Regions from separate parts of the Photorhabdus heterorhabditis genome, predicted to be linked through region 2. Evidence: predicted binding sites of a transcription regulator. Region 2 holds the regulator's gene; the other holds the start of a gene.
The links. The regulator LexA, encoded in region 2, represses DNA repair genes until DNA is damaged. The targets are predictions, from matches to a motif close to TNCTGTATGTACATACAGNA.
Positions count from the first base shown of each region.

Region 1: a site for LexA is predicted at 1,593-1,612, ahead of rmuC (DNA recombination protein RmuC). Genes of this name have one in related genera too.

Region 1 is NZ_LJCS01000032.1:31,674-36,114, reverse strand. It holds gene ubiE (bifunctional demethylmenaquinone methyltransferase/2-methoxy-6-polyprenyl-1,4-benzoquinol methylase UbiE) at 1-119, opposite strand, end outside; gene rmuC (DNA recombination protein RmuC) at 192-1,526, opposite strand; gene AM629_RS12260 (DedA family protein) at 1,653-2,189, opposite strand; gene AM629_RS12255 (tyrosine-protein phosphatase) at 2,258-3,043, opposite strand; gene udp (uridine phosphorylase) at 3,140-3,895, opposite strand.
Region 2 is NZ_LJCS01000018.1:6,229-10,669, reverse strand. It holds gene plsB (glycerol-3-phosphate 1-O-acyltransferase PlsB) at 1-1,229, opposite strand, end outside; gene AM629_RS08555 (diacylglycerol kinase) at 1,358-1,729, shown strand; gene lexA (transcriptional repressor LexA) at 1,849-2,454, shown strand; gene zur (zinc uptake transcriptional repressor Zur) at 2,863-3,372, opposite strand; gene AM629_RS08540 (DUF1266 domain-containing protein) at 3,592-4,441, shown strand, end outside.

The sequences.
Region 1 (4,441 bases), on a different contig from region 2:
TTCATTAAATCGTATTTTGCAGCAACAGAATGAAACACTTCAGCTACCATGCCCTCTTTTTCATCTTTCGCTACAGTGCGGAAACCAAAATGTGTGGTTTGTTTCGTTTGGTCTACCATGTTATTTGCCCGCTTTTTACTCAAACTGTTATAAAAGTGTATCAGCCTTTCATACAAAACCCCATCCTAGCGTTAATCATTAGCACAGGATGGTTGGTTAGCCCTATCAGCTAATTCAGGATCAATAGGACGTTTTACTTCAACTCCTAAACTACGAAAACCCTCCGCCTGGCTAATCAGATTACCACGTCCCTCAGTAAGCTTTTTCATTGCCAACCGATAATTAAGTTGGGCCTTATCCAAGCTTTGCCCTAAACCTTGCATATCCTCAACAAACAAACGCATCTTATCGTACATTCTAGAAGCCTTATCCGCGATTAAACGAGCATTTTGGCTCTGATACTCATATCGCCACAAGTTATTGATAGTACGCACTGCAACTAATAATGTTGATGGGCTAACCAGCATAATATTGTGTTTAAGTGCCTCATCAAGCAGCTCAGGCGCTCTGTTGAGCGCAATCAAATAAGCGGGTTCAACTGGAATAAACATCAGTACATAGTCCAGCGATTTCAACCCAGGTAGTTGCTGGTAATCTTTACGACTCAAGCCGCGAATATGGCCTTTAATTGAGTTAATATGGTCCTGAAGGGCTAATTCCTGCTGATGCCGATCTTCACTGTTAAAATAACGCTCATAAGCCACTAGTGACATTTTGGCATCGATAACCACATCTTTCCCTTGCGGCAAATGAACAATAACATCGGGTTGGAAACGACTGTTACCCTCTACCTTGATATTCACCTGAGTGCAAAATTCATGTCCCTCTCGTAACCCAGAGGCTTCCAGAATACGAGCAAGCACCACTTCCCCCCAATCTCCTTGAATTTTGTTATCACCTTTAAGGGCATTTGTCAGATTAACAGCCTCTTTCGCCATCTGGGCATTCAGTTGCTGTAAATTACGGATTTCATGTGTAAGAGTATGCCGTTCACGGGCTTCCTGACCAAAACTCTCCTGTACCTGGCGGCGAAAACCATCAAGTTGTTCACGAAACGGAGTCAGAAGACTACTAAGACTCTGCCGATTTTGCTCATCTGTACGACGACCAGTTTGTTCAAAAATACGGTTAGCCAAATTTTCAAATTGAGTATTCAGACGTAGTTCACTATTGATCAATAACCGCTGTTTCTCCTCAGCTGCAAGGCGACTCTCTTCCAGCCGAGTAGTCACTTCCCGTAGTTCAGATTCCTGCACGCTGTTGACTTCTCTCTGGGCTCGCAATTCCTGGTTCAATTGTTCACATTCAGCCCGCCAGTAAGCCAACTGCTCAAGTTTTTCATTGGCAACTGCAAGCTGGCTGTTTAATTCCCGGAACTCCCGTTCTTGTTGCTGAATACGTTGATAAACAGAAAGCCAGACGATAACGCCCCCACCCAGCAAGCCCCCGAAAATACCAATCAACATATATAGCAACTGGATATCCACCTGTATTTCCTCTGTTACATTCTTCAGCCAGTTAAATTAAATAGATACTGTATATATGTCCAGATTGATTTATATAAATGGTTCAGTTTGCGAAGCCACTCGCAATCAGCTCATCCATTCAGCCAGCCATTGCAAACCAAAAGCACCTGGCGCTAATATCCCAAAAGACCAGATAAGTGCAGAACAGATATTAGCAATTTGAAAATAGCGCAATGGCATAGTACAGATCCCCGCCACTAATGGCACAATTGCACGAAATGGGCCAAAGAACCGACCGAAGAAAATGCTCCAAATACCCCAACGATCAAAGAAATGGTGCACTCGTGTCAACAACTGTGGCTTGCGGGAAATCGGCCAAATCTTGACAACATCACCTTTAAAATAAGCACCAACGATGTAGGATACCCAATCGCCGAAAAAGGCCCCTGCTGCTGCTGCCAACCACATTGGCCAAAAATTAAGGCCACTTTCACCTATTAATGCACCTAATCCGAGCAATATGATAGTTGCTGGCAATAGCAAGGAGAAAAAAGCTAAAGATTCACCAAAAGCGAGTAAGAAAATTATCGGTATGATCCAAGTATCATGGGCTTTAACAAAATCTACAACCAGATCAACTAATTCATGGAGGCTCAAATTCATATTCCTATATTGATTAATACCATATTCAATTTAACTACTACCGTATTAACCAGAATTAAACCGATATTTTATTCAAGGAAATAACCTTGTAATTTCTTACGGGCTGCACAATCAAGGCCAAAGTCTTTCTCCAGCCATACATCTACACTGCCATAATTCTGATTAATACTGTTTAATGCCGTCATGAGAAACTCTTCTCTGACGGAATAGACATAAGCGAATTTCTCAACCACATTGTCACTCATGGTTTTCGCATGTTCATTCAACAAATACTCTCGGTAAGGAGCCAACGTAGAATTAGTCACCAAATAATCTTCCATTACCGTGTCCAAATCAGCGCCAAGTGCAAACAACACCAGCGCAGAACCTACACCGGTTCTATCTTTACCTACCGCACAATGTTGTACTATTCCGCCTTTTTCCGGCTGTTGCAGTAAGCTAACCAGTGTCTTATAAGCGGGGTTTTTTAAAGGCAATAATTCATAAAGACGGAACATAAATGCCTGTGGATTAAATTGTTCCAACGTTTCTGACGCTAATTTCTCCAGATTAGCATTCACCTCCTCAGATAATGGATTAGCAGGGGCATGGTGATAATTAGCACCATTCCATATCTGATCGGGCTTATCAGATATTTCACTTATATCCCGATAATCTATAATTTGAAACAGGTTTTTCTTTGCCAAGAAAGATTGGTCTTTTTCTGTCAAAAGATCTAGAGAACCGGAACGGAAAAGTAAACCTGATTTGATTTTCCCGCCACTGACTACCGTTTTACCACCTAAATCACGGAAATTAATCCCTCCATGGAGGGGAAGCGCCGATGGATGTAATAAGAAGGATGTTGTAATCATGATTACTCTTAATTAGTTGTAAAATATTAAGACATTAACAGATTTCTATCTAAAAAGAAGAGTGAGCCGGAATATTCCGGCCCTAAAGAATATGATTTACAATAGGCGGCGAGCAGCCTCTACTACGATCATCAATGCACTGCTCTCGGTTTTCTTTAGCAATTCAACATCAGGGATTTCCTGCTGAGTACGGTTAACAATGACACCAGCAACCATACCCGCACGCAGCCCCTGGCTTGCACACATAGTCAACAAAGTTGCAGATTCCATTTCATAGTTCATGACGCCCATTGCCTGCCATTCAGCCATTGACCCTTTGAAACGACTCACAACACGGCCAGAATAGGTATCATAACGTTCCTGACCAGGATAGAAAGTATCTGAAGAAGCTGTTACGCCAACATGTGTCGTTGCACCTAAATCTTTTGCCGTTTCATACAACGCAGTTGTACATTCAAAATCTGCAACTGCCGGAAATTCCATCGGCGCAAAATGCAAGCTAGCACCATCCAAGCGAACAGCCGCCGTGGTTACCAGTACATCACCAACATTAATATTTTCTTGAATTGCCCCTGTTGTACCAATACGCAGGAAAGTACGAACACCTAATTGTGCTAATTCTTCAACAGCAATGGACGTTGATGGACCACCTATACCCGTGGAGCAAACAATAACTGCTTTACCATCAATTTCTGCTCGCCATGACGTAAATTCACGCAAAGAAGCAAGATGAACTGGGTTGTCCATTAATCTTGCAATTTTTTCCACACGTTTCGGATCACCCGGAACAATAGCTAGAGTTGCGCCTTGCAGGTCGCTTTTGGTCAGACCCAAGTGAAACACATCAGACATATCAGACTCCTCAGAGGGAAGAATTTATAATGAAATTAATTGAAATCTACTGTATTGAGTATTTAGACATCTATTAGTGATAAATATCACTTTAAAGTAAGATAAAAAAGAAAAACGTACATTATTTTGAGACATAAGTCACAAAATAACCATAAAACAAGAAAAAATGAGTGGTCTAACTATTACTGAAGATTAACACGGGATTGAACAACAATTGCAAATTTAACAAAAAAAGCCGAATGTTTTCTCTCAATCATAAGCTATCTGAATACATTCACACTGGGAAACAAACAATAAATTGTTTAATTATATTTATATTTCAAACAACACCAAGAAGAGAATAGGCCCAAATAACTGATTTGATTTATTAACCGTGAAGAAGAAAAACAAAGGTCTACTGCAACTTCATTAAATATAAATTATCCGCTCCTATGTTTATACCCGTAATCTTTCAAGTCGCCTCTTTGTTGGCTGCACTCACTCCCCCGGTCACATCGTTATCTATGCTCCCGGGGATTCGCTCCCTTGCCGTCGCGATTCATCTTG
Region 2 (4,441 bases):
CTCAACAATGCTTGTAACGTCATGGTCAGGGTGCCCGTTTTGGGATCGAGCAAACGACCAGTTCGGGAACGACCGCCTTCCATAAAGTATTCGACAGAATAACCGCGTGCAAATAACTCACCCAGATATTCACGGAATATCGTGGAGTAGAGTTTGTTACCTTTGAAAGTACGACGGATAAAGAATGCACCCAAACGGCGGAATATCGGTCCTGCCGGCCAGAAATTCAGGTTGATGCCTGCGGCGATATGTGGCGGCACCAAGCCTTGATGATAGAGTACATAGGAAAGTAGCAGATAATCCATATGGCTACGATGGCAAGGAGCATAAACCAGCTCGTGACCGTCCTGTGCCAGACGACGGACCCGCTCAGCATTGTGAACGTTGATCCCCTGATACAGACGGTTCCAGGTCCAACCAAGTACGCGTCCTGACAGTCGTAGAGTTTCATAAGAAAAATTAGCAGCAATCTCTTCCATGATGTTGATAGCATTCTGTTGAGCTTTCTCATGTGAGATTTTCTTGGTACGAACCTCATCGGAGACGGCTTTTTCTATTGCTTTCGACGCCAATAACTTATTAAACAGCTCTTGACGAACAGGTAGGCGCGGACCTACTGCCGCCAGACGCTGACGAGAATAGTGCATCCGTGCCACACGAGCCAGTTTATGGGCAATCGTCTTGTCAGTACCATGCTCAGTCGCCATATAGCGCAGAGATACTGTATTGGAAAAACGTACAAAACTATCCCGGCCCAGCCAGAGAATGGCAAAGAATTTCTGGATACCATTCAGTAACCGTAGATATGGGGTGCTTTGCCCTTCACGTCCGGGTGAACGGCCAAACATGACAGAAACTGGCAGCATCTGAATATCCAGGTTTGGATTATTGCGATGCAAATCCAGATAATCATGGAAAATTTTTACAGATTCTTGCTTTGGTGCGTAATAACGGAATACGCGTGGGCCATTATCAATAAAAACATAACCGGGAAGTTCAGTGTCACCTACCTCCAGTGGATTTAAAGGGTCTGGCAGATCCTGCTCCAGGCATTGCTGACGTAATGTCAGTAAGTCTGCTTTGGAGTGATACGGCAACACGTACAAGATTGGACGTGTAGTATCGAGCCGCAATTCAGTGATGGGATCTGTAGGAATAAGTTTGCTCTTTACCAGTATTTTTAGTGGTAAATTCAATAATTTATAATATATTTTACGCCAACCTGACATAAATAACTAAAGCCTCTTGTTAGCAATAGGTCGCAAGCATACCAGAAACAGTTGTTGAGATCTGTTGAGTTAAGACAATAATAAACATGAAAAGTGGCAAACAACTTCATATAGGATGTGAGCAATTTATGAAAAATCAATCCGTGGGACTGACCCGTATTATTAAAGCAACAAGATATTCGGTGAAAGGTATTAAGGCTGCATGGCAGAATGAAGCTGCTTTCCGGGAGGAAATAATCGTAGCAATATTGGCTCTGATTGTTGCCTTTTATCTGGATGTCAGCGTAATTGAACGTATTTTACTGATTGGTTCAATTATGTTGGTCTTGATTATGGAAATTCTGAACAGTGCTATTGAGGCGATTGTTGATCGTATTGGCAGTGAGTTCCATGAGCTATCCGGTCGGGCGAAAGATATGGGTTCTGCGGCAGTCTTTTTGACGATTATTCTGGCATTAATTATCTGGAGTACAGTTCTTTGGCAGTTTTTCATGGGTTAATTTCGATTAATCATCGATCAATGTATTATAATTGGCTGATTTTCTGTCCTGACAGGTTCCCAATTGCTATTTACCTGTATATACTCACAGTTTGACTGTATAAACAAACAGGGGGCGAAGTGAAAGCACTTACTGCAAGGCAGCAACAAGTTTATGACTTAGTGCGTGACCACATTTCGCAAACGGGTATGCCGCCAACGCGCGCTGAAATTGCATCACATCTTGGCTTTCGTTCACCGAATGCGGCTGAAGAGCATTTAAAAGCGCTGGCTCGTAAAGGGGTGATAGAGATTGTTGCCGGGGCGTCCAGGGGTATCCGTTTGCTGCTTGAAGAATCTGGTTTACCGTTGATTGGTCGTGTTGCCGCAGGTGAACCACTGCTGGCACAGGAGCATATTGAAAGCCATTATCAGGTTGATCCTGCATTGTTTAAACCAAATGCAGATTTCCTGTTAAGAGTCAGCGGAATGTCTATGAAAGATATTGGAATTATGGATGGTGACCTGCTGGCTGTGCATAAAACACAGGATGTTCGTAATGGGCAGGTTATTGTTGCCCGTATTGAAGATGAAGTAACGGTAAAACGTTTTAGACAGACTGGGAATAAAGTTGAATTGCTGGCAGAAAACTCAGAGTTTAAACCAATAGTTGTTGATCTACGTGATCAAAACTTAACAATCGAAGGGTTGGCGGTCGGAGTGATTCGTAGCTGTGGCTGGATCTGATAGTAATATATTAAGTCACTGTTTTTTGAGTGATGATCAGGACATTGTAATATTCCGGCAGAATCATGTTATTGAATGTATCATTACGATTGTCTTAAACGTGATTCTGCGGTTGTCTTTTTATCCTGATAGCTGATTTGTAGCAAAATTAAGAGTCTAACTCAGTAGGTGTAATTATTGCGGCTGTTCTTGTGAATGAACAGTGAATACAGACAGCACAGCAGAATGGAGCGTACACAATTGGAGTGTACACATAGTAATAATATGCGAGGATGACTCGCTTCGTTCACCTTTCTGACCGTATTAAAGTGCATGCAAAAACTAAAGCTTTTGTCTGAGTATTGCCCGGGTTCATTTTTTTGCAACCAGTGGCAAATAAAGTAGCCTATTGGGATAAGTACTGACTGCTTATTTCTTTTTTACCTCAATGCTGTGGTCATGTTGGCATTCATCCCGTTCAGAGCAAGATTCAATCTCTTCACAAGGTGAACACAATCCGTGAGCTTCAATTACTGTATGACGTAAACTGAATCCGGCAGTTTTTGCTAATTGTTGAATAGCAGATTCAACGGCACCGCCATCCCGTTCTGAAACCGAGCCGCAGCGGTCACAAATAAACATCGCTGAGGTGTGGCTTGGTTGTTCAATATGGTGGCACAGCACATAACTGTTGGTAGATTCTATTTTATGAATAAATCCCTGTTCTAGCAGAAATTCCAGTGCTCGGTAGACGGTTGGGGGTTTAGCTTGTGGTTCTGCTGCTCGCAATAAATCCAGCAAATCATAAGCACTGATTGCTCCAGGTTGCTCTGAAATCAGACGTAAAACTTCAAGCCTCTGTGGGGTAAAGCGGACTCCCCGAGCCTGGCAAATAGCTTCCGCCTGTTCCATTAACTTTTTTTGATTAACGAGTTCCATTGCGCCCCTTACAACCAGCATGATGACAATGTTGTGATGTTATCATGTTTCTACGATAGAAAATATTATCCAGAAAAGTTCATCGAGATTGTCCCCTGATAGAGTTAATTTGGTTAAATTGGTACTTAGCCACAAAAATAATGTTTCTTTGAAGTTTGTGATAACACAGATAAGAATTATCATGTATGACAGGTAATTTCCGAAAAGGAATCATTTGTGATGAAAAACCTTTTACAAAATCAGCCTCATTACAGACAGTTCCCTGTTAAAGGTTATCAGATAATAAAGAATATTATCTGTGAGAGAAGAAAATCTCCTTTTATGCGTTTTTTATATTCAGTCATTAATATTCTATTTTTGATTGCGATATGTATGGGGATTATATTATCTGTAGCAATTATATTATTAATAATAGGTGATGTATCTTTTCCAGATGAAGACTATTTACTTTTGGCTAAGGTAGGAAGTGTAGCATTATTGGTAGTAATGTTACTGTCTGTCATTATTTATCGTATTATTAAACGTCCTGAATGGGAGCAACGGCGTTACTATCAACAAGCGGGTTTATCTCTTTTACCGGAAGAGAAGCGTCAGGTATTGCGGTTGAATATTGTCAGTGACTATTGGTTCGGTTTTTGGAGTGAAACTTTGGAACATTATCCTTTACAGTCACGTGTTGTTCATGACGATTATTGTTATTATCTGTTACCATTATCAGCTGCCCAGGAACATCAATCCCAATTATATAGCGACTGGGGAATTATTGATGAAGAAGGTTATATGAAAATGATAACCACCTTATGGGATGGGATACATTCAAAACATTTTGTTGTTGATACTGCTCTTAGTGATGGAAAAATATTTAAAATTCTTGCTAAATTAGCTGAGGTAACACCTGACTATATTCGTAAATGTTCTCAGTCTGTTAATGGGCGTCCACCGGCATTGGTGTGGGGATTCGATTTATGGCTTGCAATCGTTTTAAGTCGTAACTGCTTTTGTGCTGATTATATCAGTGAAGAAATGGCATGGAAAAATATGCTGAAAACCGCTGATTATGTTTATGAGA